One region of the Palleronia sp. LCG004 genome, then DNA from elsewhere that is predicted to be linked to it. Evidence: riboswitches for the same ligand, from Rfam matches in the RefSeq annotation. Region 1 holds a riboswitch; each other region holds the start of a gene.

The links. A riboswitch is a leader RNA that binds a small molecule or an ion and turns the genes downstream of it on or off. The one in region 1 is predicted to bind cobalamin.
Region 2: linked by a shared signal. The riboswitch ahead of RVY76_RS00060 (hypothetical protein) and the one ahead of RVY76_RS18495 (TonB-dependent receptor plug domain-containing protein) in region 1 are both predicted to bind cobalamin.
Region 3: linked by a shared signal. The riboswitch ahead of nrdH (glutaredoxin-like protein NrdH) and the one ahead of RVY76_RS18495 (TonB-dependent receptor plug domain-containing protein) in region 1 are both predicted to bind cobalamin.

The regions. Positions count from the first base shown of each region.
Region 1 is NZ_CP136763.1:89,932-99,817, forward strand. Features, by position in the region: gene RVY76_RS18485 (N-acetyltransferase) at 1-90, opposite strand, end outside; gene RVY76_RS18490 (hypothetical protein) at 305-712, shown strand; cobalamin riboswitch at 864-1,075, shown strand; gene RVY76_RS18495 (TonB-dependent receptor plug domain-containing protein) at 1,255-3,153, shown strand; gene RVY76_RS18500 (ABC transporter substrate-binding protein) at 3,128-3,985, shown strand; gene RVY76_RS18505 (iron ABC transporter permease) at 3,982-4,968, shown strand; gene RVY76_RS18510 (ABC transporter ATP-binding protein) at 4,965-5,723, shown strand; gene RVY76_RS18515 (hypothetical protein) at 5,748-6,188, opposite strand; partial or broken gene RVY76_RS18520 (SIS domain-containing protein) at 6,517-7,448, opposite strand; gene RVY76_RS18525 (ABC transporter ATP-binding protein) at 7,445-8,119, opposite strand; gene RVY76_RS18530 (sugar transporter) at 8,195-9,574, opposite strand; gene RVY76_RS18535 (ABC transporter permease) at 9,664-9,886, shown strand, end outside.
Region 2 is NZ_CP136759.1:11,168-21,053, reverse strand. Features, by position in the region: gene nrdE (class 1b ribonucleoside-diphosphate reductase subunit alpha) at 1-80, shown strand, start outside; gene nrdF (class 1b ribonucleoside-diphosphate reductase subunit beta) at 112-1,086, shown strand; cobalamin riboswitch at 1,137-1,347, shown strand; gene RVY76_RS00060 (hypothetical protein) at 1,449-1,751, shown strand; gene RVY76_RS00055 (homocysteine S-methyltransferase family protein) at 1,868-2,914, shown strand; gene RVY76_RS00050 (hypothetical protein) at 3,091-5,163, shown strand; gene RVY76_RS00045 (ABC transporter ATP-binding protein) at 5,207-6,850, shown strand; gene RVY76_RS00040 (peptidase domain-containing ABC transporter) at 6,847-9,063, shown strand; gene RVY76_RS00035 (HlyD family type I secretion periplasmic adaptor subunit) at 9,065-9,886, shown strand, end outside.
Region 3 is NZ_CP136759.1:21,492-31,377, reverse strand. Features, by position in the region: gene RVY76_RS00110 (N-formylglutamate amidohydrolase) at 1-772, opposite strand, end outside; gene RVY76_RS00115 (TRAP transporter small permease subunit) at 1-8, opposite strand, end outside; gene RVY76_RS00105 (MurR/RpiR family transcriptional regulator) at 857-1,759, shown strand; gene RVY76_RS00100 (SLC13 family permease) at 1,781-3,556, opposite strand; gene RVY76_RS00095 (TRAP transporter permease) at 3,748-5,748, opposite strand; gene RVY76_RS00090 (DUF1850 domain-containing protein) at 5,745-6,203, opposite strand; gene RVY76_RS00085 (TAXI family TRAP transporter solute-binding subunit) at 6,200-7,159, opposite strand; cobalamin riboswitch at 7,328-7,518, shown strand; gene nrdH (glutaredoxin-like protein NrdH) at 7,621-7,842, shown strand; gene nrdI (class Ib ribonucleoside-diphosphate reductase assembly flavoprotein NrdI) at 7,862-8,275, shown strand; gene nrdE (class 1b ribonucleoside-diphosphate reductase subunit alpha) at 8,257-9,886, shown strand, end outside.

The sequences.
Region 1 (9,886 bases):
GAGCGCCTCTTCGCGTCCCTCGGCACCGGTAGCGATCTTCATGGTCGATCTCCCCTGTCTCGAACGCGGGGTACGATGGTTCCGGCACATACGGCAATGTCGAATACGCGCATCTTGCACGAAGGCCTGGACGAGATCGGAACGGGCTCGACCTATCCGTGTCCGGCGCGCGTCACCCGCCCGTCAAGGGGGGCGGACATCTCCCGACCGGTCACGGACAAATCGCACCTGCATGGGAAACCTTAACGGGGGTCCGCGCGTGTCTTCCGGGTATGGACACAATCCAGACGCGAAAGGAATACCCATGAAGACCTCTCTCGCCGCTACGGCCATCGCCCTTTTCGGCACCGCCGCCCTCGCACAGGACATGACGCCGTCGATCACCGCCTCCGACCAGTCGGTTTCGAACGGTGTCGTTTCGGCCGAGAGCGTGACCGCGCCCGCCAATGGCTGGATGGTGGTGCACCGCACCGATTCCGAGATGGCTCCGGGCCCCGTCGTAGGCTACGCGCCGCTCAGGATGGGCGAGAACGACGACGTCCTCGCCATCCTGCAGGAAGACGTGGCCTCGGGCGACATGCTCATGCTCATGGTCCATTCCGAGGAAGGTGGCATGGAGACGGGCGTGTTCGAATACACGCTCGGTGCCACCGAGGACGGCCCGATCCGGGTGAACGACGAGCTCGTGACGGCGATCGTTACCGCCGAGTGACGGAAAAAGGGGGGGTGCGGCCGCGAATCTTTCCCTCCGCAGCCGCACCCGTCCTTCGAGGCCCGCATGGCCGGTCCGGATCTTCGGACGGCCATGCGGGCCTTTTCGTTCCGGGCTGCCGGAACGGCCTTGCCCCCGTCCCGGCCCGACGGTAGCAGATGCGTGCTTCGGTCCGTGCCACAGCACGGTGAATAGGGAATGCGGGTCGGGCCCTCATCGAAGGGTCCTCATCCGCAGCTGCCCCCGCAACTGTAGGCGGCGAGCGATGCCGGAACATGCCACTGCGCGGAACGTCCGCGTGGGAAGGCCCGGCAGAGCGACGACCCGCAAGCCAGGAGACCTGCCGAAGCGATCACCCTGTCGGGCCGCGAGGGGCGCGCGCGACTACGGAAAAGATCGCTTTTTCCGTCCGTGGTGACGTTCTCGTCGTCTGCGGACGTCCCTTGCCGGGCCGGTCGCGGGCGGATCATGTCCCACCCCGCGTTCCGGCAGACGCATGACAGCCACCGGAACGCGCTCTGCAACGGGAGCAAGCGCAGCCCATGCGTTTCCACCTTCTCTCCGCCGGCCTCGGCGCGGCCCTTCTGGCCTCTCCCCTCTCGGCCCAGACCACGGTCTCGAGCGACGGCATCTCGGAGGCACCCTTCGACCTCGGCACGCTGCTGCTCTCTGGCGGGCTCACGCCCTTGCGTTTCGGCGACTATGCCCGCGCGGCAAGCGTCGTGACTGCGGAGGAGATCGAGCGGCGGGGCATCGCGACCGTGCAGGAGGCGTTGACGGCGCTTCCGGGTCTGTCGGTCGGCGGCACCTCGGAAAGCCTGACGCAGATCCGCATCCGCGGCGGCGAGGGCAACCACACGCTCGTGCTCATCGACGGGATCGAGGCCGCGGGCGGTGACGGCGAATATTTCCTCTCCGGCCTTTCGACCGAGAATGTCGACCGCATCGAGGTGCTGCGCGGGCCGCAATCGGTCTTCTACGGGTCGAACGCTTCGTCGGGGGTCGTGAATATCGTAACGCGCACGGCCGAGACCGGCACGCGCTACGGCGGCAGCGTCGAGTTCGGCGACGGCACCGACGCCTCGGGCTACATCTCGTCGCGCGACGATCGCGGCGGCGTGGCGCTGTCGGTCTCGCGGCGCGACGACGACGGCTACGACATCTCGAACAGTGGCGGCGACGAGGACGGGATCCGGCGCGACGCGATCGCGATCAAAGGCGATTACGAGGTCGCTCCGGGGCTGACCTTCGGTGTGATCGCGCGCCATGTGGACGGACGCTACGAATACGATGCGACCGACGGCGCGGCGGCCACCGCCGACGGCTACGTGGTCGATGCGGACGACGTGATCGACCGCGACGAGACCACGCGCAGCCTTTGGGCCGAATACGAGATGCTGGACGGCCGCCTCACCCACCGCCTTGCCTGGGAGAAGACCGATATCGACCAGCAGGTCGAGGGCGGCGACCGCACCGAGACCGACACGCGCGCCATCGAGTACGTGCTGAGCCTCGGGCTCGACGGGCGGCCGGTCGCGACGACGTTGCACCAGCTCAACCTGCTCGTCGAGGACGAGACCGACAGCGCCTCGACCGAACCCGGTTTCGAGCGCTCGAACACCTCCGTCGCGATCGAGTATCGTGGCAATTTCGGCGCGCTCGACGTGCAGGCGGGTCTCCGGCGCGACCGCAACGACCCGTTCGAAGACCAGACGACCTATACGCTCGCCGCCTCCTATGCGGTGACCGAGGCGCTGCGGTTCCACGGATCGGCCGGGCGCGGCGCGGTCAACCCGACCTATACCGAGCTTTATTACGACCAGACCTTCTTCGGGACGCGCTATCTCGGCAATCCCGATCTCGAGCCCGAGAAGAACCGCAGCTTCGATCTGGGCGTCGAACTCGCCTTTGCGGGCGGTCGCGGCCTCGTGGACCTCACCTATTTCAACGAGACGCTGCGCGACGAGATCACAATCGTGCCGGTCTCGGCCACGCTTCTGAGCTACGAGAACGAGGAAGGCGAGAGCGACCGCGAAGGGGTAGAACTCGCCGCGCGCTGGCAGGTGAACGACGCGCTGTCGCTCAGCGCCGCCTATACCTATCTCGATGCGAAGAACGGCGATGGCAGCATCGAGATCCGCCGCCCCCGCAACGAACTGGGCTTCGCCGCGAGCTATGCTTTCGCGGACGACCGTGCGGTGATCTCGGGCAGCCTGCGCCATGTCGATGGGCTTTTCGACGACCGGTTCTTCGGCGATTTCGCGCAAGGGGTCGAGATCGACAGCTTCACCACCGTCGACGTGGCGGCGCGCTATACGCTCACCCCACAGGTGGCGCTGACCGCACGGGTCGAGAACCTCTTCGACGAGGAGTATCAGGAGGTGCTGGGCTATCAGCAGCGCGGACGGACGATCCATGCGGGCCTCGCGGCGAATTTCTGAAGCCCTTCTCGCGATCGGACTGGCCCTGCCCGCCCAGGCAGGGCCGGACGGCGCAACCGGCGGTATGGCCGACCCACCGCGCCGCGTCGTGTCGATCAATGTCTGCACGGACCAGCTCGCCATGATGCTGGCGGGCAAGGACCAGCTCGTCTCGGTGAGTTTCATCGCCTCTGATCCGCGCATGTCGGCCATGACGGACGAGGCCGCGGCCTATCCCGAGAACCATGGCCGGGCCGAGGAGATCTATCTGCTCGCGCCCGACCTCGTGCTCGCCGGGATCTTCTCGCGGACTGCGACGGTCGAGATGCTGCGCCGCCTCGGTATCCCGGTCGAGACCTTCGAGGATGCGGAAAGCCTGTCGGACATTCCCGGCCTGATCCGGCAGATGGGGCGTGCCCTGGGCCGCGAGGCAGAAGCGCAAGCGATAGTCGCAGAGTTCGAGCGAGATCTCGCCACACTGCGCGCCGAACCCGAAGGCCTTGCCCCCCGCGCCGCGCTCTATGCCCCGAACGGCTATGCCGCAGGGAAGACGGGCCTTTCGGGCGAGATCCTGGCAGCGGCGGGATTCGACAATGCCGCCGGAGAGACCGGCGGGCGGATGCCGCTCGAACAGCTGGCGATGGCCGACCCGGATCTCGTCCTCACCTCCGAGACCTATCCCGGTGCCTCGCGCGCCGAAGAGATCCTCGATCATCCCGTGCTCGACGCCTTCAATACCGAGGGGCGCACCGGACGCATCCGCGGCGCCGAGAGGGTCTGCGGCACGCCGCATGTCCTTCGCGCCATCGCGGACCTGGCGGCCCTGCGACGCGCCCACGACACGCCAAGATGACCCGGCTCCTCCTCGCGCTCGGGACGTTGGTGGCGGCCCTCTCGCTCGCCTCGCTCGTCGTGGGCCCGGCGGGGATCGGGCCGCTCGCCTCCCTGAAGGCGCTGATCCTCGGCGGCGAGGGGCCACTCACCCTCGTCATGCGCGAGATCCGATTGCCGCGCACGATCCTGGGGATATTGGTGGGCGCGGGGCTCGGTGCCTCCGGCGCGGCGTTGCAGGGCTATCTACGCAATCCGCTGGCCGAACCGGGTCTCATCGGCGTCTCGGGCAGCGCGGCATTGGGTGCGGTGCTGGCGCTCCAGACCGGGATCGCCTCGGCTTTCGCGCTTGCCCTGCCGCTTGTCGCGCTGGCCTTCGCGGGCGCGGGCGTGGGCCTCGTCGTGGGGCTGGCAGGGCCCAGGGGCGGATCGCTCACGCTCATCCTCGCGGGGATCGCCGTCTCGTCGCTCGCTGCGGCGCTCGGCGCGCTGGTGCTCAACCTCTCGCCCAATCCCTTTGCCGCGAACGAGATCGTCTTCTGGATGATGGGATCGCTCGCCGACCGATCGCTCCTCCATGTCTGGCTCGCAGCACCCTTCATGATCGCAGGTGCCATCCCGCTCTGGCGGATGCGCCGGGGCCTCGACGCGCTCACGCTCGGCGAGGATGCGGCCCAGGCGATGGGCATCCGTCTCTCGCGACTGAGGCTCGCGCTCGTCGCCGGAGTGGCCGCCATCGTCGGCGCGGCGACGGCGGTCGCGGGGTCCGTGGGATTCGTGGGTCTCGTCGTGCCGCACGTCCTGCGGCCTTTGGTGGGAGCGCGGCCTTCGCGGCTGCTGCCGACCTCGGCGCTTGGCGGCGCGGCACTGGTTCTCGCCGCCGACATCGCGGTACGCGTCATCGTGCCCGAGCGCGACCTGAAGCTCGGCGTCGTCACGGCGCTCATCGGCGCGCCGGTTTTCCTGAGGCTCGTGCTCCGCGCGCGGGCGGAGGGACGGACGTGACGCTCTTAAAACTGTGCGATCTCTCGGTCCGGCTCGGCGGGCGATCCGTCCTCGACCGTGTCTCGCTCGAGGTCGGCGCGGGCGAACTCGTGGGCCTCGTGGGCCCGAACGGGGCGGGCAAGACGACGCTCCTGCGCGCGGCGATGGGGCTCGTGCCGGCGACGGGCGAGAGCTCTCTCGCCGCGATGGAGCCGCGGGCCCGGGCACGCCACGCGGCCTTCCTCCCGCAATCGCGCGAGATCGCCTGGCCCGTCGCGGTGGAAGATCTGGTGGCGCTCGGCCGCCTGCCCCACGGGGGCGGGGGGCCGGCCGATCGCGCGGCCGTGGATGCCGCGCTCGACCGGATGGATCTGGGGGCACATCGCCACCGCGCGGCCACGGGGCTTTCGGGCGGAGAACAGGCACGGGTCCTGATCGCCCGGGCGCTCGCGCAGGAGGCGCCGCTTCTCATGGCCGACGAACCCGCGGCCGGACTCGATCCGGCGCATGCGATCTCGGCCATGGCGACCTTCCGCGCGCTCGCGGCCGAGGGGCGCGGCCTCGTCGTCACGATCCACGATCTGGGCCTCGCCGCGCGGCATTGCACGCGGATCGTTGCGATGAGCGAGGGGCGCATCGTGGCCTCGGGACCGCCGCGAGAGGTGCTCGACGCAACGCATATGCGGCGGATCTTCTCGGTGACGTCCTTCTCGGCCGAGGCGGCTGGCGGACCGGTTTTCCAGCCACTCGATCTCGTGGACCGGGAGGGCGGCTGAGCCCCTCCGGTCCACGCGGTCGTTTCAATCGCCGTTGCGGCGCTGCCGTTTCTTGAGCATGCTGGACATGCTCTCGATCATCCGGAGCCTTGGATAGAAGGCCGCCCCGAGGAGGGAAAAGCGGTCGCGGTCCTCCTCGGGGATGGCGAGCTTCAGTGCCTTGAGGCTATGATAGCCCGCGAAGATCACCATCGTGTTGAAAACGACGTTGACGGCCGTGCCGCCCGAGAAATTGCTCCAGCGGGCCCAGAGTTCGGGGTCCATGAAGTTCCGGATCCCGTCCCAGTAGAGTGTCCGCGTAAAGACCGCGAGATGCATGAGCAGGAGCCCTGTCGCCAGGTGGCGCACCAGCCCTTCGCCCCTGATCGACAGGCGGACGAAGCCGTATCCCACGAGACCCGTCGCGAATGCCGCGAGATAGGCCGAGACATGGCTGAGTTCCTGGCTGAATTCAGTGAGTGTCATCTCTGTCCTCATGTTGTGGATCCCGTATGTCGACGGGGGCCTGCACCCTCGCTTCCATCAGCGCGATGAGCGAACTGCGCAGGGTATCGTGGGCCTCGGTATTACGGGCGATGGCGTGGTCGAGAGTCGTAGAAGGCGAGCGCCGTCGTCGCACTCGTCCCACAATCCGTTCGAAGATCCGCCGGAACGGGACGATCAATCGTCTCATGTGGTCATGCGCCCTCCTGAACTTCGACGTTACGCGAAGATCCAAAGCGAACTCGCCGTCCGGATCCCTGTCGAAAGGCTCGGAAAAAACGCTTGAGCGGCAGTGAAGCGACCGCGCGCAGCAAAGGCCCGCGCGCAGAAGATTGTGGATGTGCAGCACGCCCACCGGGCGGGCGACATCGTCGACGACGAGAAGCGCCGAGATGTTGTGAGCGTTGAGGATCGAGAGCGCCTCGGCCGCGAGCGTTCCGACACCCACCGTGACCGGGTCGCGCGTCGCGACCTCGCCCGCGCGTCACTCCATGAGGCCCGCCATGTGGCGGCGCAGATCGCCATCGGTCTCGATCCCGGCGAGCCGACCCTCGTCATCCGAGACCGCCGCCACACCGAAGCCGCGCGCCGTCATCACGACGAGCGTCTCGCCCATCGACGTCTCCTCCGAGACGAGCGGCAGCTCGGCCTCTCCGTGCATCAGATCGTCCACCCGGGCGAGCTGCGCGCCGAGCTTGCCGCCCGGATGGAAGATCGCGAACTTCTCGGCCGCGAAGCCACGCGCCTCCATCAGCGCAACGGCGAGCGCATCGCCCAAGGCCAGCGTCATGGTCGTAGAGCTCGTGGGGGCGAGCCCCATCGGGCAGGCCTCGGGTGCTGCGGGCAGCGTCAGCCGCCATGTCGCGGCGCGCATGAGCGTGCTGCGCTCGGCGCGCGAGATCCCCGCGATCGGCACCCTGAACCGCGCGCAGTAGGCCAGCATGTCCGAAAGCTCGGGCGTCTCGCCGGAATTCGAGATCATCAGGCAAATGTCGCGCGTTCCGATCATGCCGAGATCGCCGTGGCTCGCCTCGGCGGGAGTGCCGGTCGAGGCAAGCGTTGCCGCGATCTTGGTACCAACATGGCCCGACTTGCCCATGCCCGACACGATCACCCGGTGCCGATCGCGCCGATCGCCTCGACCGCGCCCGCAAAATCGGCGGGCAGCGTCTCGCCGAGCAGATCGAGCGCGCGGGCCTCGGTCCCGATCACCCGGCGCGCGGCCTCGACCGGATCGTTCATGCCGATTGCGCCGCGGGGCGGCCCATGTTGTCGTCATGCATCGCGATCGCCTCCTCGAGATCCTCGAAGAAGGTCAGGTGACCGTTCTCGAGCACGATGCCCGCATCGCAGAACCGACGCAGATCGTCGGTGTTGTGGCTCACGAGGATCGCCGAGGCGTTCTTCATCCGCTCGGTGAAAAGCGCCTGGCTCTTGCGGCGGAAGGCCTTGTCGCCCACCGCCGTCACCTCGTCGACGAGATAGGTGTCGAACGGGATCCCCATCGAGGTGCCGAAGGTCAGCCGCGAACGCATGCCGCTCGAATAGGAGCGGATCGGCATGTGGTAATGCTTGCCCAGCTCGGCGAAATCCTCGACGAAATCCTCAAGCTCACGCGTGTCGACGCCGTAGACGCGCGCGAGGAACCGCACGTTCTGCGCGCCGGTGAGGTCGCGGTGGAACGAGCCCCCCAGCCCCACCGGCCATGAGATTGATCCGTCCGAGACGATGCGCCCCTCATCGGGCTGCAGCGTGCCCGCGATGAGCTTCATCAGCGTCGACTTGCCCGCTCCGTTGCGTCCCAGCAGCGCCAGCGAATGCCCCGTCGGCAGGACGAGGTTCAGCCGGTCGATGACGACCTGCCGGAAGCCCTTGAGGTTGAAGCTCTTGGTGAGGTTCTCGAAGACGATCACGACGGAACCCCGGCTTGCCGGAATTCCGCCCGTCCGGAGCCGAAACCGTCTGCCGGGCCGTTCCTGTCTCGCCCCTCACCCACGGTCACGGATGGAATAGTAGACGAGCGCCATCACCGCCCAGAGCAGCATCAGGAACAACCCCGTCATCGCGACGATGATCGTACGGCGGGGGAATTCGGCCACCTCGGGCAGCGTCGGCGGGATGTAGGTCGCAAGATAGCGGCTCTGGCGCTGCGCTTTGGCACGAGCCAGATCCACCGCCGCGAGGGCCGCGCGATAAGTCTCCTCGGCGAATTGGCGATCGACGGCGAGACCTTCGTATTCTGCGATGAGCGAGGGATAATCCTCGCCCACGCCGCCCATCCGCGTGTCGTCGCTCGTGAAGCTCGCGCGCTCGTCGGCGATGCGGCCGCGGATCACCTCGATGCGCTGCTCGACCTGACGCACGCGCGGATCCTGCGCGTTGGCAGTCTGCTGCAGCAGATCGTATTCGATCAGCGCCTCGGCGAGCTGCTGCTGCAGGTTCGTCATCACCCCCATCCGGCCCTGCATGTCGGCTTCGGGATCTACGATCTGGGTGCGGGTGCGGAACGCGGTCAGCGCGCCGCGGGCCGCGCGCAGGCGGTCGCGGGCCTCCTCCAGATCGGCATTTGCATAGCGCATCGCATCCTCGCGCGCCTGCAGGTTCAGATCGTTGATCATCTGCTGGCTGCGCGCGACGATCTCGCGGTTGATCGCATGGGCCGTTCCGGGATCGAAGGCGAGCGTCTGCACCTCGATGAGGCCGTTGCTCTGGCTGAAGGTGATCTGCACCTTGCCCTGCCAGAAGCTCTGCAGCTCCTCGATCGACGGGTCGGGCCAGAGCGCGAAGACCGGATCGCCCGGGAAGGGCGCGGTATAATGTTCCACGAGACCGAGCTCGGCATCGACCTCGCGCACCATCTCCTGGCTCTGGATGAACTCGTAGAGGATGTCGGCATCCGATGAGACCGGCGCGCCGGTGATCGAGGCGAGCCCGCCCAGCAGCTCGGAGGCGCCGCCGCCCTCTTCCTGACGGATGGTGAACCCCGTGATGGAGGCGTATTGGTCGACCGCGAAGATCCAGAGATAGAGGATCGTCGCCATGAGTGGCATGCCTACCACCGCGAGGAAACTTAGGCCCAGACCCCAATGGCGTGGCTGCATCCGCGCGGGCCGCGCCATGGGCCGCTCGGCCGGACCCTCGACCCGCGCGCGGGCACCGTCCTGACCGCCGCCCTTGCCGCCTCCACCCTTGCCGCCGGGCGGGAGCGTTTCGACGCGGCCTTTGGGTGTGTCGGCTTCTCCCGGCTTGTCGGGGGCCTTCCGCGCCGTCTTTTCTGCAGCCTTGTCGGGGGCGTCTCCGGAGGCGGCCACGGTCGTCTTCGGCTCCGCGTCGCTGCGCGCGGCGGCCCCGTCGTTCGGCGTGTTCATGCGGTCTCTACGCCCCGGACGTGGTTTGTGTTTCCTGCGGGGGTCTTACATATTGGGCCGCGCAATTGCCAGTCTCGCGAAAGCTCCCGATGCCCCGCAATCCCGTCTTTCCGCCCGGAGGGCCGCAGCGACCCGCGAAACTCAGGCGCGTCAATCGCAGCTTTCCGGCCATGCGTTCGGTCATGGCGCTCGTCCTGCGCGAGATGTCGTCTCGCTACGGACGGTCTCCGGGCGGCTATCTCTGGGCGATCATGGAGCCCCTGGGCGGCATCCTGGTGCTGTCGATCGGCTTCTCGTTGCTGGTGCGCACGC
Region 2 (9,886 bases), on a different replicon from region 1:
AGACGATCTACTACGTGCGGCTGCGCCAGATGGCGCTTGAGGGGACCGAGGTGCAGGGCTGCGTGTCCTGCACGCTCTGATCGCCCGGAACCGAACAGCAGAGGAAAGCCCATGAAGGATTTCGCCCACCGCCCCGCCGCCCGCGCGATCAACTGGAACCGCGTCGAGGACGACAAGGACCTCGAGGTCTGGAACCGTCTGACCGCCAATTTCTGGCTGCCCGAGAAGGTGCCTCTCTCGAACGACGTGCCGAGCTGGGCCACGCTGACCGAGGCCGAACGCGCGCTGACGATCCGCGTCTTTACCGGACTGACGCTGCTCGATACGGTGCAGGCGAGCGTCGGCGCGCCCGCACTCATGCGCGACGCAACGACCCCGCACGAGGAAGCGGTGCTCGCCAACATCGCATTCATGGAATCGGTTCACGCCAAGTCATATTCCTCGATCTTCTCGACGCTCTGCTCGACCGAAGAGATCGACCAGGCGTTCCGCTGGGCCGAGGAAGACCCGCATCTGCAGGCGAAGGCGTCGAAGGTCCTCGAAGATTACGCGCCGGGCGGCGATCCGCTGAAGACCAAGATCGCCTCGACCTTCCTCGAAAGCTTCCTGTTCTATTCCGGCTTCTACCTGCCGATGTACTGGTCGAGCCGCGCGAAGCTAACCAACACGGCCGATCTCATCCGGCTCATCATCCGCGACGAGGCGGTGCACGGCTACTATATCGGCTACAAGTTCCAGCGCGGGCTCGAGCGTGTCGATGCGGCCCGTCAGGCCGAGATCAAGGATTATGCCTTTTCGCTGCTTTTCGAGCTCTACGAGATCGAGGAGCGTTACACCGAGAGCCTCTACGACGGCGTGGGCCTCAGCGAGGACGTGAAGCGATTCCTGCACTACAATGCCAACAAGGCGTTGATGAATCTCGGTTACGAGGCACTCTTTCCCGACACGGTGACGGACGTGAACCCCGCGATCCTGTCGGCTCTGTCGCCCAATTCCGACGAGAACCACGATTTCTTCTCGGGGTCCGGCTCGTCCTATGTGATCGGCAAGTCCGTCGCGACCGAGGACGAGGACTGGGACTTCTGAGATTCTGCCGCGGCGTTCGCGATTTCTCCTTTCGCGACCCGGATGGCGGCGTCATACTAACGACGGATGGTGCGCAGGACCGGGAAACCGGACCTGCCTGAAAAGGGAATGCGGTGCGGGCTTCGGCCCAATTCCGCGACTGCCCCCGCAACTGTAAGCGGCGAGCGACCCCGAAATGACCACTGCGCCCCCGGGCGCGGGAAGGTTCGGGAAAGCCAAGACCCGCAAGTCAGGAGACCTGCCATCCGTTCGAAACCAACCCGGGCGGGGAGTCCCGGACGAGGAGCCGATCGCATGGACGACGACGTCCCTGAACCGTGCCCGTGGCCGATATCCCCCGCCCCATTCGCGCGGAGGGCGCAATGGACATATTCGACACGATCAACGGGCTGAGGATGCGGCCCGAAAGCAGTGAACGCGCCCGAGAGATAGGGCTGATGGGCTACGTGCAGTGGCTCGACAGCCTGCCCGGTAGTGCCCCCTACGAGGAGGAGGCGATCTGCGCCTATCTCGCGGCGATGGATCTCGAGCGATCCGAGCCGGCGGTCGCGGTCTTCTGCAATCTCCTCCGCGCCTCGTTGCAGCGCCCGCTCAGTCCCCTCGATCTCGGTGCGCTCGCACCGCGGCGTCGCGGCGGTTCGCGCGCGCGCCGCGGCGGGACCTGAGGCCCGGCAGCTTTTCCCGATCCGAGGACCATTGCGTCGCGACGCGCATGCCGCGCGTCGCGTCAGGCTCGGCATTCTGAACGATGGTCATCACTTCCCCAAGAAGGATCAAGGACATGACCCACAACACGCTGACTGCCGCGCTGAATGCCGGCCCCGTCATCTGCGCCGAGGGGTTCCTCTTCGAGCTCGAACGCCGAGGCTACCTCGCCGCCGGCGAATTCGTGCCCGAAGTCGCGCTCGAACATCCCGAGGCGCTGCGCAACCTCCATCTCGACTTCCAGCGGGCGGGATCCGACATCGTCGAGGCATTCACCTATAACGGTCACCGCGAGAAGATGCGCGTGATCGGCAAGGAGGAGCTTCTGGAGCCGCTGAACCGTGCAGCGTTGCGGATCGCGCGCGAGGTTGCGGATCTCAAACCCGGAAACCTCATGGCCGGCAACATCTCCAACACGAACATCTGGGACCCCGCCGACTCCGCCAAGCAAGCCGAGGTGCGCGCGATGTTCGAGGAGATGGTCGGCTGGGCCGTCGAGGAAGGAGCCGACATCATTGTGGGCGAGACGTTCTACTACGCGGGCGAGGCGCTCTGCGCGCTGGAAGTCGCGAAAGCCAGCGGTTTGCCCGTGGTCCTGACCCTCGCGCCGATGGCGGCGAACGAGATGATGGACGGCGTCGGCATCGTCGAGACGTGCCAGCGCCTCGAACAGGGCGGAGCGGACGTGGTGGGCCTCAACTGCTTCCGCGGGCCCGAAACGATGCTGCCCTGGCTTCGTGAGGTTCGCGCGGCGGTTTCGTGCCATGTCGGGGCGTTGCCTGTGCCCTATCGCACGACGGCGGAGGAGCCCACCTTCTTCAACCTCTCCGACCACGGTTGCGGTTGCCCGGCCCCGCACGGCCGGACATTTCCGACCGCGCTCGATCCGCTGCAATGCAACCGCTACGAGATCGGTGCCTTCGCACGCGAGGCGCGCGACATCGGGATCAACTACCTCGGGGTCTGCTGCGGGGCGAACCCGATGCTGATCCGCGAGGTGGCCGAGGCAGTCGGCCGGACGACCGAGGCCAGCCGCTACTCCGAGCGGATGGAGGCGCATTTCATGTATGGAAGCCACGACCGCCTGCCCGCCCATATCCGCGCCCTGGGCGACGGAGCCTGAAGTACCGCCACGCGCGGGCGTGTCCCGCGCGTGGCGCTTTTCGAGAATCCGGCAACGTGCCGCGCCGTGCACGATGCCCCGAACTGCCCGTTTTTAGGAAAATCGCAAATATTCTGCCAAGCATTCGTCAATGTTTCGCGCCTATTCATGAGGGAATTTATTAAGGAATAATTCCCATGAATCCTCGCGCCAATCTGCCGCCAGACCACGTTGCGCTCGACGCGGAGCATTTCACATCCGAAGACCTTCTTCTGGACATCGGTGAAACTCTCGGGGCCGGCGGCACGACAGCAAACGAAAGCCTCGTCTCGCAGGTCGATGACGGTCAGCGCCCGGTCCAGAGCGACGGCGTCGAGTTCGATGCCGTGAAGGAGAACGTCCTCGCCGGATCCCTTGCCGGCGTCGTGTCGCGTGGCTCCGGCACCGATTCCATCAAGACGGGCAGTCTCTATGAGAGCGATGCATCCGACGGGGCTGGCATATCCGGTCCGCTCAGGTCAGGTCCGGCAGTGGAGACGATCGAAACCCCGGGGCTCGGAACGCCGACCTCCTTCTTGGGGGCCACAGAAGTCGACCTGTCCCTCACGCCTACCGCCGCGGCGTCCGAAATCCTCCTGAACGGCACCCCTGACCTGTCGGTGGCAGACACATCGATCGAAGAAGGGTCCGACACCCAAAACCCCGGATCGACGATGAACGATGCCGTCATCGCCAGCGACATCCAGCCTTCCGATCCCGACGAGCCCGTCAACGAGATCGAGGACATGGCGCATGCCCGTACGGAAAACGAGCCCACCCATGTCCAGGATGACACGTCATCGCCATCCGATGGCGATGCGGTTTACGACCCGGAACAGGTTTCCACCGATTCGTCTGACGATACGGAGGCTACTCTCCCCGCTTCGCCCGATGATGGCGGACAGGACGATCCGACAGATCACGGCCTTGTCGATGCGGACGGCGGAACCCCCACAACCCCGCCCGTGAATGGAAACGATGAGATCGACCAGCCCGGTGGTGGAAACACCTCGGAGGGATCCGACGCCGGAGATCCGGCAGATACCGATCTGGCAGTCGATGCGGGCGGCATCGGAGGGGAGGTCACGCTCGACCCGGTCGAGGACATCGTCGGAGACATCGACGTGGATCTCGGCATCGATCCCGGCGCGTTGCAGGGCGGCACCGCAACGCCGCAGGAGGATCCGGAAGATACCGACCTGACACTCGATGTGGGCGGCATCGGAGGGGAGGTCACGCTCGACCCGGTCGAGGACATCGTCGGAGATATCGACGTGGATCTCGGCATCGACCTCGGCGCGCTGCCGGGCGGCACCGCAACGCCGGAGGAGGATCCGGAAGATACCGACCTGACACTCGATGTGGGCGGCATCGGAGGGGAGGTCACGCTCGATCCGGTCGAGGACGTCGTCGGAGACATCGACGTGGATCTCGGCATCGACCTCGGCGCGCTGCCGGGCGGCACCGCAGCGCCGGAGGAGGATCCGGAAGATACCGACCTGACACTCGATGTGGGCGGCATCGGAGGGGAGGTCACGCTCGACCCGGTCGAGGACATCGTCGGAGACATCGACGTGGATCTCGGCATCGACCTCGGCGCGCTGCCGGACGGCACCGCAACGCCGGAGGAGGATCCGGCAGATACGGATCTGACACTCGATGCGGGCGGTATTGGAGGGGAGGGCACGCTCGATCCGCTGGAAGCCATCCTCGGCGATATCGACCTCGACTTGAGAAGTGAGACGGAACCGCCCGCCGATGCGCCATCAGATACGGATCTCGAAGTCAGTGCAGGCGATCTCGATGTCGACGTGACTCTCAACCCTGTCGAAACGCTCGTGGGCGATATCGATATCGGAATCGATCTCGATGCACCGGTGCTGACATCGAGCGAGGCGGATGGCGGCACCGAACCGGTCCTGTCGCTCGGAGAGGCATCCGTCGATATCGACGCAGATGCGCTCGACGACCTGACGGGCGAGATCGACCTCCTGCTGTCGACCGACGACACCGTGGATCTTATCGGCTTCGATCCCTTGGCGGTAAGCGAGGGTGATGGAACCTTAAGCCTTTTGGGCGATACCGAAACGATCATCGGGGACAGCGGGGCCGTCTCGCTCGGAGAGCCCGTGGGCGACCTTGCATCGGGCCTCGGCGCGATCGGCGATGAAAGTCTCGGCTTGCTAGGAGGCGGTGGTCTTGGAAGTATCTCGAAGGGAGGGTGGTTCTAGGCACGGTCACCTGCGCAAGCGATTGGGCATCGGCATCCAGCCTTTGACTCTGATCGCCGCTACGCTCTGCATCACGGCGCTCGAGCTCGTCCTGCCGGTCGTGGTTCTGCAGGTCTACGACCGGATCCTGCCGAACATGTCGACCGAGACGCTCAGGATCCTCGTTCTCGGTGCGGCTGCACTGATGATCGTGGATGTGGTGCTGCGGTTCTGCCGCTCGGAGCTCATCGCGCGGAACGGGGCCGCCTTCGCGCATCGTGCGGGCCTCTTGGCGATGGGAACGGTCCTGGCAGGCAACCGCGGCGGCGATCCCGTGCGAAGCTCGGCGAACGGCACCGCGCTTCTGTCTGCTGTCCGGGCGATGAAGGACGGCAACAGCGGACAGACGCTCGTTACGGCATTCGAATTGATCCTCGCGCCGATCGCGATCGTGCTTATCGCGGCCATAGCCGGTCCGCTTGCCCTCGTGCCGCTCGTCACGCTCGCGATCTTTGCAGGTTTCGCCCTTGCGAACGGCCGCTCCTTCGCCAAGACGCTCGCCCATCGGGACCAGTGCGACGGCCTACGTTTCGATTTCGTGATCCAGGCGCTCCGCTCCGTGCATTCGATCAAGGCCATGGCGATGGAAGACTGGTTCCTGCGCCGCTACGAATGCCTGAAGCGGGACTCGTGCGAGACGACATACGGCGTCGCGCGCAACCTGACGCGCGGTTTCGACGTCGTCGCGAGCTTCTCGACCCTGCTGACGCTGTCCATCGTGGTCGGTGGTGCGCTGATGGTGCTTGCCGGGCAGATCACCGTCGGGGCAATGATCGCCTCCGTCATCCTTTCGGGCCGCATCGGTCAGCCGGTGCAGAAGGCGCTGGCGCTCTACGTGCGCCGACACGACTTCGACAATGCGCGGCAGAGGGCGAATTCGCTCCTTTTCGTTCCGGTCCCGGAACGGCCCGCGCCATCCGAGCCGCCGGCGAATACCGGCTCGCTGCGTCTGCTTGGCTTTTCCTGCGGGAACGACGACGATCCCGACCGGGTGGACTGCGCGGACCTGAGGATCGAGCCCGGCGATCTTTGCCTCCTGGAGACGGCCTCAGGCAATTCGCCCAGCGCGTTATTCCGCGCCATCGCGGGGCTCGACCGTCCGAATAACGGCGAGGTGCTGCTCAACGATCGCGAGCCTCACCTCCTGCCGGAGAATATCCGTGCGGCGCAGGTCGCGTTCCTTCAGCGCGACGGCGTCATCTATCGCGGCACGCTCATGGACAACCTGTCCTCGTTTGGACGGTCGCCGCTGACGGACGTTTTCTACGTCGCGCGGCTCCTGGGGCTTGAGGCGGATATCGCGGCCCTTCCGAGGGGGCTCGACACACCGCTCGACGGTTCGGGCAGCGACCCCATCCCGCCGGGCCTCAAGCAGCGCGCGACGCTGGTCCGGCAACTGGCCCCCCGCCCGCGGCTCATCCTCTTCGATCACGCCGATACCGGGCTCGACCGGCGATCCTATACGGCCGTCTACGAGTTGTTCACGCGGCTCAAGGGGCGGGCAACGATCGTGCTGACCACACGCGACCGCAACATGCGCGACCTTGCGACCCGTCATCTGCGGATCGCCGGTGGACGGATCGAGGAAGTGCCCATCGTCGCTCCGAGGAGCCTCGCCCTGTCGACATACCGGGAGTTGCGGATATGAGCCTTCTCCAGACCGGCTTCACGCCAGACCCCGATCGCATCGTGCCGGATGTCGCGGAAACGGCGGTCCATACGCTCTACGAGAACCTGCGCGCGACGCTCTGGCAGGTCGACCCGCGTGACGAGCCGCTTGCGCTCTGCTTCTGCGCGCTCGTCCTGCGTCTCGATCCCTATGCAAGCGCGCGGAGGGTCGCCACCGCATTGCCCGTCGGCGGGCGGTTCGGCGTGCTGGAACTCTGCAACGCCATGGCCAATCTCGGCTATCGCAGTGCCCGCATCACCGGACGCCTTTCGACGCTCGACCCGCGCCTCTCCCCTGCCCTGATCCTGACAGGCCGCGATGCCGCCGCGGAACATCCGGCGGCCCCCGAGATCCGCTGGGCGGGCGACATCGTCTCGGCAACACTCGACATGCGGTTCGAGGGCAGTCAGGCGAAAGCCGGAATACCGCCGATCGCGCGGGACGGAACCGCGTATCTGTTCCAGCGCATCGACGAGGACCGCCTGCCGACGTCGTCCGCCCGCCGCAAGCATTCGGGCAAAGGCTGGTTTCGCGTCGTTCTGCAAAGGTTCACACCGCAGCTCGCCCAGATCCTCGTGATCGGCGGATGCCTCAACCTCCTGTCGCTCGCCGTTCCGCTCCTCATCATGCTGATCTACGAGCGAGCCCTTGAGCCGCGCGTGGCGGGCCTGATGACGCATCTGGCGATCGGTGCCGGATGCCTGATCCTGGCGGAGATCGCGTTGCGCGTGGCGCGATCTCGGCTCGTACTGTGGCTGGGCGCGCGGCTCGATTACCTCGTCGGGGTCGAGATCTTCGAACGGCTCCTGCGCCTGCCCGCCGCGCTGGTTCAGCAGGCACAGGTCTCCGATCAGGTCGCCAGGATCAAGACCTTCGAGTCAATCCGCGACGTGTTCTGCGGGCCTGTCCTGATGACCGCTCTCGAACTGCCGGCGGCGATTCTCGCGATGCTCGCGCTCTATCTCATCGCCGGGCCGCTCGTCCTCGTTCCCGTCATCGCCTGCACCTTGCTCGCCATGACGTTCTGGCTGATCTGGCGGCGCGTCCGCGTGCAGATCCGCGAGGCCGCGGTCGAGGCGTCGGTCATGCAGCAATTCTCGCTCGAAACCTTCGAGAAGCTCGATGCGATCCGCCTCGACGGACTGTCGTATCTTTGGGCCTCGAAATATCGCGAGATCTCGGGCCGCGAACTCACGGCGCAGCTGCGCCTCGCGAGGCTGGGGAATATCGGCGAATTGTCCGGCCACCTTCTCGTCGGTCTCGCGGCGCTCGCGACGCTCTGGGTCGGGGCCGAACGGATCTGGGCGGACCAGATGGGGACCGGCGCGCTGATCGCGTCGCTCATGCTCATCTGGCGCTGCGTGGGGCCGCTCCATGCGCTGTGCGGGATGGTCCCCCGCGTCGAACAGATGCGCAACGCCGTCGCGCAAGTCGACAAGCTGATGGAGGCCGAGGCGGAGGTACGCAGCCATACGAACGCCCTGTCGAGCACAAGGCTCAAGGCACATCTGGAATTCTCGGGCGTCGCGCTGCGATACGGAGCGGGCACCATGCCGCTCTTCACGGGTCTCGATCTCAAGATCCGCGAGGGCGAAACCGTTGCAATTACCGGCCCCAATGGTGCGGGCAAGACGAGCATCCTGAAGATGGTGCTGGGCGTGCACCAGCCGACGCTCGGTACGATCCGGGTCGGCGGGTTCGACCTTCGTCAACTCCGGCCCGACGACCTGCGCCAGCAGATCGCCTACGTCCCGCAGAAAATCGACCTTTTCGAGGGTAGTTTTGCCGACAACCTTCGCTGCACAATGCCGCTGGCGCGGGACGCGGACCTGCAGGCCACGCTCGAACTGGTGGGTGCCTGGGAGGCGATCGCGGCGCGGCCGGACGGTCTCGACGCACCGCTGGAGCGCGCGGATTTCCACGACGCGCTGCTCGCGCACCGGATCGGGCTCGCCCGCGCCATGCTCAGGCCATCGCGAATTCTTCTTATCGACGAGATGCCCGCGACCGTTCTCATCGCCGGTCTCGACGAGGATCTTCAGGCTTGTCTGCGCATGGCGGCAAGCGATCGCGCGATCCTTTTCGTGACCTATCGAAACGACTTCCTGCGCAGGGCCGACCGTGTCGTCGCGCTGAGGCGCGGGGCACCTCCGATCGTGGGCTCGCCCGACAAGATCATAGGGATGATTTGACATGACCATGGCACCACAGGTCCCGAACCACTTTACCCTGCCCGCCTCGACATCGTCCGATACCGTGTCCGTCGCTCCGCGCAATGCGTCCTTGGCGCGATCCGTTCGCTCGAATTCCCAATTGCGGTACCTGTCGAAATCGATCCGCCTCGAGGAAAACACAAATCCGCATCTCGCCCGCGGCGTGATCTGGACGATGTGCCTCGTTCTGGGGATGCTCGCGACCTGGGCCGGGTTCGCCACCGTACCAGAGGTGGTACGCGCGTCCGGACAGATCGCCCCCAGCGGCTTCGAGCGTGATCTCCACCATCCCGACGGCGGCACCCTCACGGAGTTGCAGGCAGGATCCGGCGATCGTCTCGACGCGGGCGACCCTATCGCGCGCCTCGACACCGCCCTGCTCGAGGACGATCTCGCGCGGGTGGAGGAAAGGGCAAGATCTCTGGAACTCCGTGCGGAAAGATTACGGGCCTATCTCGACGACCGGCCGGCGGATTTCGCGCGGTTCGGATCGGCCTCGCTCACGGATATTCGCGAGGCGAGCGCGACGCTCGAGGCCATGCAGCTCGATTATGCCGACCGCCACGCCGTCGTTCTGCGCCAGCGCGAGCAGAAGGATCAGGACCTTACCGCCCTTCTTGCCGAACGAGAATCGGCCAAACGCACCCATGCAGATCTGCAGGAACTCCTGACCCGGCAGGAATCGCTCGATGCCCAGGGGCTCGTCCGGTTCTCCGACCTCGTCGAGCTTCGGCGCAACGTGGTCAGCGCAGAGGGCACGCTCGACGTGCTGGAGGAGCGGATAATCCAGGCCCGGACAGCC
Region 3 (9,886 bases), on a different replicon from region 1:
CCGTGCATCGAATGCCCCACCTGCCCATGTCCCGAAGGGCCTGCTGGATCCACGCGGCGAGCGTGCCGGCCATCCGCGCCTGCGCTTCCGGTCCCGCGATCAGGTCGTTCCGGATCTCGATCATGACGTTCGGGTGGCCGTGGGCGATCCCGTGTTCGCGCAGCGTATGCGTCACGCCATCCTCGGGGCCGTAGGGCGCGTTGCGGCAGACGAGGAGATCGGTATGCGCCCGGGCCACGTCGAGCATGGCGTCGGCGAGCCGCGTATCCACGTCGTGGAGTATCCCGATCTCGACCGCGCGGGGTTGCCCCATGAAGATCGGCGTGAAGCTGTGGATGGTGACAACCACAGGATTCCCCACCCCGCCGATCACTCGTGCGAGCCTCTCGCGGAACGGCTCGTAATAACCCGCAACTCGGGCAGCGCGGGTGTCAGGATCAAGGTCGTGATTGCCCGGAACGGCGATATCTTCGCTCCGTTCCACGATAGCCCCCGGCGCGCCCGGCGGGCGGTTGCAATCGTAGACGAGGCGCGAGACGCGGCCTGCGACGAGTACCGCGTCGAGCTTCTCGGCCAGCCCGCGCGCCACCGCCATCGCGCCCGGATCCCAGGCGATGTGGCTTTCGAGCGTAGCCGCATCGAGCCCCAGCCCCCCGAGTTCGGCGGGAACGACGTTCGACGCATGCTCGCAGACCAGGACCACGGCCGACCGCGCCGCGGGGTTTACCACCTCGACGACAGGTTCGTTCTCAATGCGCTGCGGCTCGCTCATTCGATCTCCCTCCGGATCAAACTGGTTGCCGACACGCGCCTAAGTCAACAGAATTGTGAAATCTGTATATCACCGTGGAAGGCGGTGATAATATTCGAACAAGGAACAGGCATTCTGTCGGACGAAGCACCAACCATCGCGGACCGGATCCAGCAGCGATTCGACACGCTCACCCGGGCCGAGCGTCAATTGGCGCAATCGATCCTCGACGATTACCCCGTCTCTGGACTCGGGCCTCTCGCCACCCTTGCCGAGAATGCGGGCGTGTCGGTGCCGACAGTGGCGCGGATGGTCCAGAAGCTCGGTTATGGCGGCTACCCCGAATTCCAGGCAGAGCTCCGGGAGGAGCTCAAGGCCAAGATGAAGACGCCGATTGCTCGGCACGACACCTGGGCGGGCGCGGCCCCGTCGGGCCACATGCTCAACCGCTTTACCGAGGCGGTGATCGAGAACATCCGCACGACGCTGTCGGATATCGATCCCGAACGGTTCGACGCGGCGGCGCGGATGATCGCCGATCGGGACGCACGCATCCACATCGTCGGAGGCCGGATCACGCATGTCCTCGCCGAATATCTCTATCTCCACATGCAGGTCGTCCGGCCGGCCGTCACGCACATCCAGACGACCTCGAACACCTGGCCGCATTACCTGCTCGACGTGGGCGAGGGCGACGTCTTCTGCATATTCGACATGCGCCGCTACGAGACCAACACCCTGCATCTGGCTCAGATCGCCCATGACAAGGGCGCGCGGATCGTCCTCTTCACCGATCAGTGGCGATCGCCCGTCCACCGGCTCGCCACGATCACGCTTTCGACGCGCTCGGTCGTGCCCTCGGCCTGGGATTCGAGCGTCGCGACACTGCTGCTGGTCGAGACCCTGATCGCGGCGGTCGAGAACGCGGATTGGGACGGGACGCGAGAGCGTATGGAGACGCTCGAGGAATTCTTCGATCGGACCAAGCTGTTTCGGAAGTTCACCTGAGAAGGACGAGCCCCACGTCGATCAGAACGGGAAGAAAATCGGTATGACCACGACTGCGACCACCGCGAAGATGATGTTGAGCGGCAGGCCGACCTTCACGAAATCGGCGAACTTGTAGCCCCCCGCACCATAGACGAAGGTGTTGGTCTGGTAGCCAATCGGCGTCGCGAAGCTGGCCGAGGCCGCGAACATCACCGCCATGATGAAGGGCCGCGGATCGTAACCCAGCTGGATCGCCAGCGAGATGACGATGGGCCCGACCAGCACCGCGACGGCATTGTTGGAAACCATCTCGGTCAGGATGCTCGTCAGCACATAGACGGCCGCGAGGATGGCGATCGGCCCGACCCCCCCGACGGCCCCTACCACCGACGAGACGATCATCTCGGCCGCGCCGGTTTGCTCCATACCCATCGACAGGCCCAGCATCCCGAAAATCAAGAAGAGGATGCGCCAGTCGATCGCGTCGAAAGCCTCTTCGGGATCGACGCAGCGGGCCATCATGACGATGACGGCACCGATGACTGCGAGCCCGGCGATAGGCATGACGTCGAACGCGGCGAGCACCATGACGCCCAGGATGGTCGCGATGGCGACCGGGGCCTTCGAGCGACGCGTGGCTCGTTCCGACGGTGCGGTGAGGTTGATGATCCCGCCATCCTCCATCAACCGCTGGACCCCTTCGGGCGCGCCCTCGAGCAGCAGCGTATCGGCGAACTGCAGACGCAGATCGGGCAGGTCGAGCGAGATGTTCTGGTCCGCACGGTGAACGGCCATCAGGTAAACGCCGTATTTGCGGCGGAGCTTCAGGTCGCGGATCGGGCGGCCGCGCAGATGCGAGTTGGGACCGACGCTCGCCTCCATCGTGACCGTCTGGTCCGCGGTTACCGGTTCGAGGTTGCGGTCATCGGTATCGCGGAAGGCGACCTGTCCATCCTCCCGCAGGCTCAGCAACTCGCCGGTTCCGGTCTTGACCACGACACGGTCACCCGCCCGGAGTGTCAGCTCGTGCATCGTGCGCCGCATCGACAATTCGCCGCGAACGACGTCAAGCACGCGCGTCTCGGACGCATCGAAGGGCAGCTCGGAAAGCTTCTTGCCGACATAGCCCGACCCGTTCGGGATGAGCAGTCGCGCCATGAAGCGGCGCTTGCCCTCCTGCCCCAGGATACTGCTGAGCGAGGCCCGGTCTGGCAGCAGGAAGCGGCCCGCGAAGACCATGTAGAGCACCCCGATCGTCGCGAAGACGAGGCCGGGCAACGTCATCTCGAACATCGAGATCGGCGGCTGGCCGGTATCGCGCGCGACCCCGCTCATCAGGATGTTGGTCGACGTTCCGACCAGGGTCAGAGTGCCCCCGAAGATGGCCGAGAAGCTGAGCGGGATCAGCAATCGCGAGGGCGCGACGCCCACCGACGAGGCGACGGAGATCATGATCGGGGTCAGCAGGATCACCACGGGCGTATTGTTCATGAAGGCCGAGGCCGCCATCGTGCCTCCCATCATCAGCAGCATGGCGCGCAGGAAAGATCCGTGCGCCTGCTGCTTCAGCCACGCACCGAGAATGGCGAGAACGCCCGTGCGTTCGAGTGCCGCCGAAATGATGAACATCATTGCGATGGTGATCGGTGCGGAGGAGCTGAAGACGGTCAGGAAATCCCCGGTCTCGATCGTGCCGGTCGCGAGCAACGCCGCCGACGCCCCGAGCGCGGTCAGCTCGGGCGGGAAGATCTCCTTCACGAAGCTCACGAAGACGACGACGAGCAGGACGAGGACGAAGATCTGATCGAGAGCCATGGACGCGTTCCCAGTACGGAGGGCCGGTCCGCGATCCCGCCCAAGACATGATGCAGCCTCGCCTTAAACGAAAATGCATCCGCGAAGGCAACGGAATTCCGCGCCTCGCGAGGCCGTTCGGGTGTGGATCTTCGGTCGGGGCCGCGGGCAATGCTGCACCCTCAAGTCCACGATTACGGCGTCGGGTGTTCCTACCGCCCCCTTTCGGCTGCCTGTTCCGGCATGCTCCCTGCCCACTTTCGGCTTGCGACGTGGTTCATCCAGAAGAATACCGCGATCGCCGCCGCACCGGCAGCCTCGACCGCAATGCTGGGCCAGAACACGCAGACCACCGCCACCGCAAGCACGATCCGCTGCCAGATCGGGACCGGTGCCAGGAGGAACCCTTCAAGGACGGCCGCGAAGGCGGTGAGCGCCAGGATCGCTATGAGACCGTTCCAGAGGACCAGGGGGATCGGTCCGCCGACGATGATCGGCTCGTTGAAGATCATGAAGAGCGGCACGAGGTAGAGGCCCTTGGCGTATTTCCACGCCTGCACCGACGTCTCCATCGGCGGGGCATTGGCGATCGCGGCACCGGCGAAGCCCGCCAACGCGACAGGCGGGGTGACGTTTGAATCCTGGCTCCACCAGAACACCACGAGATGCGCGACGAGAAGCGGGATGCCGAACTGTTCGGTCAGGGCGGGGCCGATGAGGACGATCAGCACGATATAGGCCGCCGTCACCGGCAGCCCCATTCCGAGGATCAGGCTCGCGATCACCACGAGCAAAAGCGCGAGCAGCAGGTTGCCGCCCGAAAAGGCCAGCATCATCGACGAGAATTTGAGCCCGAGCCCGGTCAACCCGACGACCCCCACGATGATCCCCGCAAGCGCGCAGGCGATCGAGACGGCGACCGCGTTGCGCGCGCCGAGCTCCAGCGCCTCGAGCGTCTTCGCGATGCCCGTCCGGACAAGCGCGATACCGCCCTCGAGGGTCGGACCACCCGTCGCGTAGCCCCAGATCCCTTTTAAGGCGGCCGAGGCCATGACCGCGAGAATCGCGTAGTAGCCGACGCGCATGGGCGAATAGCCGAGAACCAGGAGCCAGATGAGCACTATGAGGGGCAGTAGGAAATGCCAGCCTTCGAGCAGCACGTCGCGCACCTTGGGAAGCTCGGAGGCTGGCAGCCCCACAAGCCCTTGCTTCACCGCGGCGATATGAACCAGAAGATATACCGCCCCGAAATAGAGGAACGCGGGGAAGATCGAGATCATGACGATGTCGATATAGGGGGTTCGCGTGAATTCGCTGATGAGGAACGCGCCCGCCCCCATCAGGGGCGGCATGATCTGCCCGCCAGTCGAGGCCGCCGCCTCGATCCCGCCCGCCTGTGCCGGTCGATAGCCCAGCCGCTTCATCAGCGGGATGGTGAAAGCCCCCGTGGTCACGACGTTGGCGATGGCCGAACCCGATATAGAGCCCATCCCGGCCGAGGCGATCACGGCGGCCTTGGCGGGTCCGCCCCTCTGCCGCCCGGTGGTGGCATAGGCAAGGTCGATGAAGAACTTGCCCGCGCCCGTAACCTCGAGAAACGCGCCGAAGAGGACGAAGATGAAGATGAAGGTCGCGGCCACGCCCAGCGGGATGCCGTAGATCCCTTCCGCCCCGAGGGTCAGCTGGCTTGCCAGCCTATCCAACGTATAGCCGCGATGGTTGAGGATGCCCGGCATCCAGTCGGCAAGGAACGGCAGTTCGCCGCGATTGCCCGCAAAGGCATAGATGATGAAGACCGTGCCGATCACGGTGATCGCGGCACCGATGCAGCGACGCGACGCCTCGAGCACGAGAAGCGTGGTGATGACGCCCACGGCCACGTCCTGTGTGCGCGGAAAGATCGCGTTGGCGATCGCGTCGATGTTGGCGGGCACCCAATAGCCGACCAGTACGCCCCCGAGCACGAGCGGCCCGTCGATCGACCAACCAATCCAGCCGCGCGGCCGCTCGCCGGTAATGGGATAGATGAGAAAGCAGAGGACCAGCACGAAACCCAGATGGATCGGACGCTGGTAGAAGAGCCCAAGCGGCTGGATCCCTGCCGCATAGAGCTGGAAAAGCGACAGGGCGATCCCGACGACCGTGATGACCCGCAGGACCGGGAACGGCTTGACCGGTTTCGCCTCGGGATCGCGCGAGGGCGGCAATGTCATGATGCGGGCTCCAGTGCGATCCGCACCCGCTCATGCGGCGCGGCGGAAGAAAGCGAGACCACCTTTTCTCCCGCCTTCAGGCGGTGATCGACGCGCATGTCACCGGGTCTGAGCACGTAGGCATCACCAGGTACGGGTTCGTCGATCCCGAGTATCAAGTACCCACCGTCACCGTCCGAGACCTGTCGTCCCCGCCCGGGCACATGTCCGAGACCGGCCGCGAAATCGGGCTGATGCGAGCGGACGAGAACCATGCGTCCACCCCGATTCTCGTAGCAATCCTCGACCTCGAATCCCTGCACGGAGTGGTTCCAGAGGACGCACCATTCCCCGCCGTCGGCAATTTCCAGGCGCGCGATCTCGGTCCCGTCGGGCAGCCGCGCCGTAAGGTCGGCTCCCGCCGCCGGCATGGCCAGGAGGGCACTCAGCCCTCCTGCCACGAGGGTCGCTCTCACGGACGCAGCTCGTCCGGGATGTCGGCTCCGGTTTCCTCAAAATAGCGGATCGCACCTGGATGGAGCGGGACCGGCGTCGCCGACATCGTGAACTCGACGGTCGTCTCCTCGGCGGCCGGATGCACGGCGCGAAGCTCGGAGATGTTGTCGAACATCGCCTTCGTGATCTGGTAGGCCATTTCCTCGTCCATCTCGGACGACGTCACGAGGACGTTCGGCACCCCGATCGTGGAGACGTCCTGATCGACACCGTCGTACATGTCGGCAGGCAATGTCAGCGAGGTGAAGGTCGGATCCGCTTCCTGGGCGGCCGCGACCTCGTCCTCCGACAGGGGAATCATCCGGATGTCGTTGGTGGTGGCGAGGTTCAGGATCGACGAGGTCGGTGCGCCGACACTCCAGAAGCCCGCGTCGATATCGCCGTTCGCGATGGCATCCGCCGTTTCGTTGAAATTCAGGCGCTGCGCGTCGAAATCGTCGAAGGACATCCCGTTCGCCTCGAGCAGGGTCATCGCATTGACCTCGGTCCCCGAGCCGGGCGCGCCCACGCTGACGCGCTTGCCGGCGAGATCGGAAAGCGATTCGATGTCGGATCCGGCGGGCGTCACGATCTGCACCATGTTGGCATAGAGCGAGGCGATGGCGCGGACCATCGGCAGTTCCTGCCCCTCGAAGCGGCCGGTACCGGTATAGCCCTGCTCCACCGTATCGGCGAGCGCGATCGCCAGATCAGCGTCACCCGTGGCGATGAGGCCCATGTTCTCGACAGATGCGCCCGTCACCTCGGCCGTGGCGCTCGCCCCCTCGACATGCCGGTTGATGAGTTCGGCGAGGCCGCCACCCATCGGATAATAGACACCACCGGTTCCGCCGGTCGCTATCGACAGCTGGGATTGCGCCATGGCCGGCCCCGCGGCCAAGGCCGCCACGAAAGCGGCTGCGAAAATCTTGGACATCGTTACCTCCCTGGATGTACGGGTTTGATCCTATCCGGGCCTCGACCCCTGTCAAACACCAATCCTGAGCCAGTCCCCCCACGCACCCCGCATCGTGGCAACCTAAAAATTGGCACGACACCGGCATGGAAGGGCGAACTAGATATTGACACCGCCGTGCCGTGTGACACCATATGAGGACGCTTTGGTGCCCGAATCCCGGTTCGGGCCAAAAGGGAAGCCGGTGTGATGCCGGCGCTGCCCCCGCAACTGTAAGCGGCGAGCAAAGCTGGAAAAACCACTGGAGCGCGAGCTCCGGGAAGGCCGGCCGACGCTGCGACCCGCGAGCCAGGAGACCTGCCAAGGCACGAGACGACAACCGAAGGCGGAGGGCCTCGGAACGCGCATGCCGGTCGGCGATCCTTCGGGCCCGCCGTGCCGTCCCTCGTGTTTCCGGCCCGACAGAACGAGAGGACTGCTCCATGACCATTACCGTCTATTCCAAGCCGGCTTGCGTGCAATGCACCGCGACCACCCGTGCGCTCGCCGCGCGGGGTCTCGATTACGAAGTGATCGATCTGACCGAGGACGAGGCTGCCTTCGCCCACGTGGCCGGCCTCGGCTACCGGCAGGCACCGGTCGTCGTGGCCGGAGAGGAACATTGGGCAGGCTTCCGGCCAGACCTGATCGGCCGCCTGGCCTGAGGCCGTCTGGCCGCCCCCGATGACGGAGCTCGTCTACTTCTCCTCGCGTTCGGGCAACACGGCGCGCTTCGTCGAAGGGCTCGGACTGCCCGCGCGGCGCATCCCGATCGCGGGCGAGGATCAGCCGTGCCCCGCAGGGCCGTTCGTGCTGGTCTGCCCGACCTTCGCGGATGGCGAGGGGCGCGGCGCGGTTCCGAAACAGGTCATCCGGTTCCTCAACGATCCGTCCCGTCGTGCACTGCTCAGGGGCGTGATCGCCGGAGGCAACCGCAATTTCGGCGCGACCTTCGCGCTGGCCGGCGAGGTGATCTCGCGGAAATGCAACGTGCCCGTGCTCCATCGTTTCGAGCTCGCGGGCACGCGAACCGACATCGCCCGCGTTCGCGACGGGCTCGAGAAACTCTGGAGTATGGAATGCTCGACGACGGCCTGAAGACCAAAGGCGGCGAGGCGACCCGCGACTATCACGCGCTCAACGCGATGCTGAACCTCTACGACGAGGCGGGGCATATCCGCTTCGACGCCGACCGCCAGGCGGCGCGGCACTACTTCCTGACCCACGTGAACCGCAACACGGTCTTCTTCCACTCGCTCGACGAAAAGCTCGGCTACCTCGTGGAGGAGGGCTATTACGAAGCCGCAGTGCTCGACCAGTATCCGCGCGAGTTCCTGCATCGGATCTGGGACGCGGCCTATGCGCGCAAGTTCCGCTTTCCGACTTTCCTCGGCGCGTTCAAGTATTACACGTCCTACACGCTCAAGACCCGCGACGGTCAGCGCTATCTCGAGCGGTTCGAAGATCGCGTGGTGATGGTCGCGCTCGCGCTCGCCCAGGGCGACGAGGATCTTGCCATGCGGCTGATGGACGAGATCGTGACGGGCCGGTTCCAGCCCGCGACACCCACATTCCTCAATGCCGGCAAGGCGCAGCGCGGCGAGCTGATCTCATGCTTCCTGCTCCGGGTCGAGGACAACATGGAAAGCATCGGCCGGGCGATCAACTCGTCGCTGCAGCTTTCGAAGCGCGGCGGCGGCGTGGCTCTGATGCTCACCAACATCCGCGAGCACGGTGCCCCCATCAAGGGCATCGAGAACCAGTCCTCGGGCATAATCCCGGTGATGAAGCTGCTCGAGGACAGCTTTTCCTACGCCAACCAGCTCGGGGCGCGGCAGGGCGCGGGCGCGGTCTATCTCAACGCCCACCATCCCGACATCCTGCGCTTCCTCGACACCAAGCGCGAGAACGCGGACGAGAAGATCCGCATCAAGACGCTGTCGCTCGGCGTCGTGATCCCCGACGTGACCTTCGAACTCGCCAAGCGCGACGAGGAGATGTACCTCTTCTCGCCCCACGATGTGGAGCGTGTCTACGGCAAGGCCTTCTCGGAGATCTCGGTGACCGAGAAATACCGCGAGATGGTCGATGACGACCGCATCGCCAAGAAGAAGATCCGCGCACGGCGCTTCTTCGAGATCGTGGCCGAGATCCAGTTCGAAAGCGGCTATCCCTACATCATGTTCGAGGACACGGTGAACCGCGCCAATCCGGTCGCCGGCCGGATCAGCATGTCGAATCTCTGCTCCGAGATCCTGCAGGTGAACGAGGCGTCCGAGTTCGACGAGGATCTGGGCTACCGCAGGCTCGGCACGGACATCTCGTGCAATCTGGGCTCGATGAACATCGCGAAGGCCATGGATGGCGGAGATCTCGCGGCGTCGGTCGGCGTCGCGGTGCGCGCGCTCACGGCGGTGAGCGACATGTCGTCGATCGACAGCGTGCCCTCGGTCAGGCGCGGCAACGACGAAAGCCACGCAATCGGCCTGGGGCAGATGAACCTGCACGGCTATCTCGCGCGCGAGCGGATCCATTACGACAGCCCCGAGGCGCTCGACTTCACGTCCGTCTATTTCGCCGCCGTTCTCTATCATGCGCTGGACGCGTCGAACGCCATCGCACGCGAACGCAAACAGAGCTTCCGCGGCTTCGAGGCGTCGCGTTATGCCGACGGGTCGTTCTTCGACAAGTACGTCGAACGCGACTGGC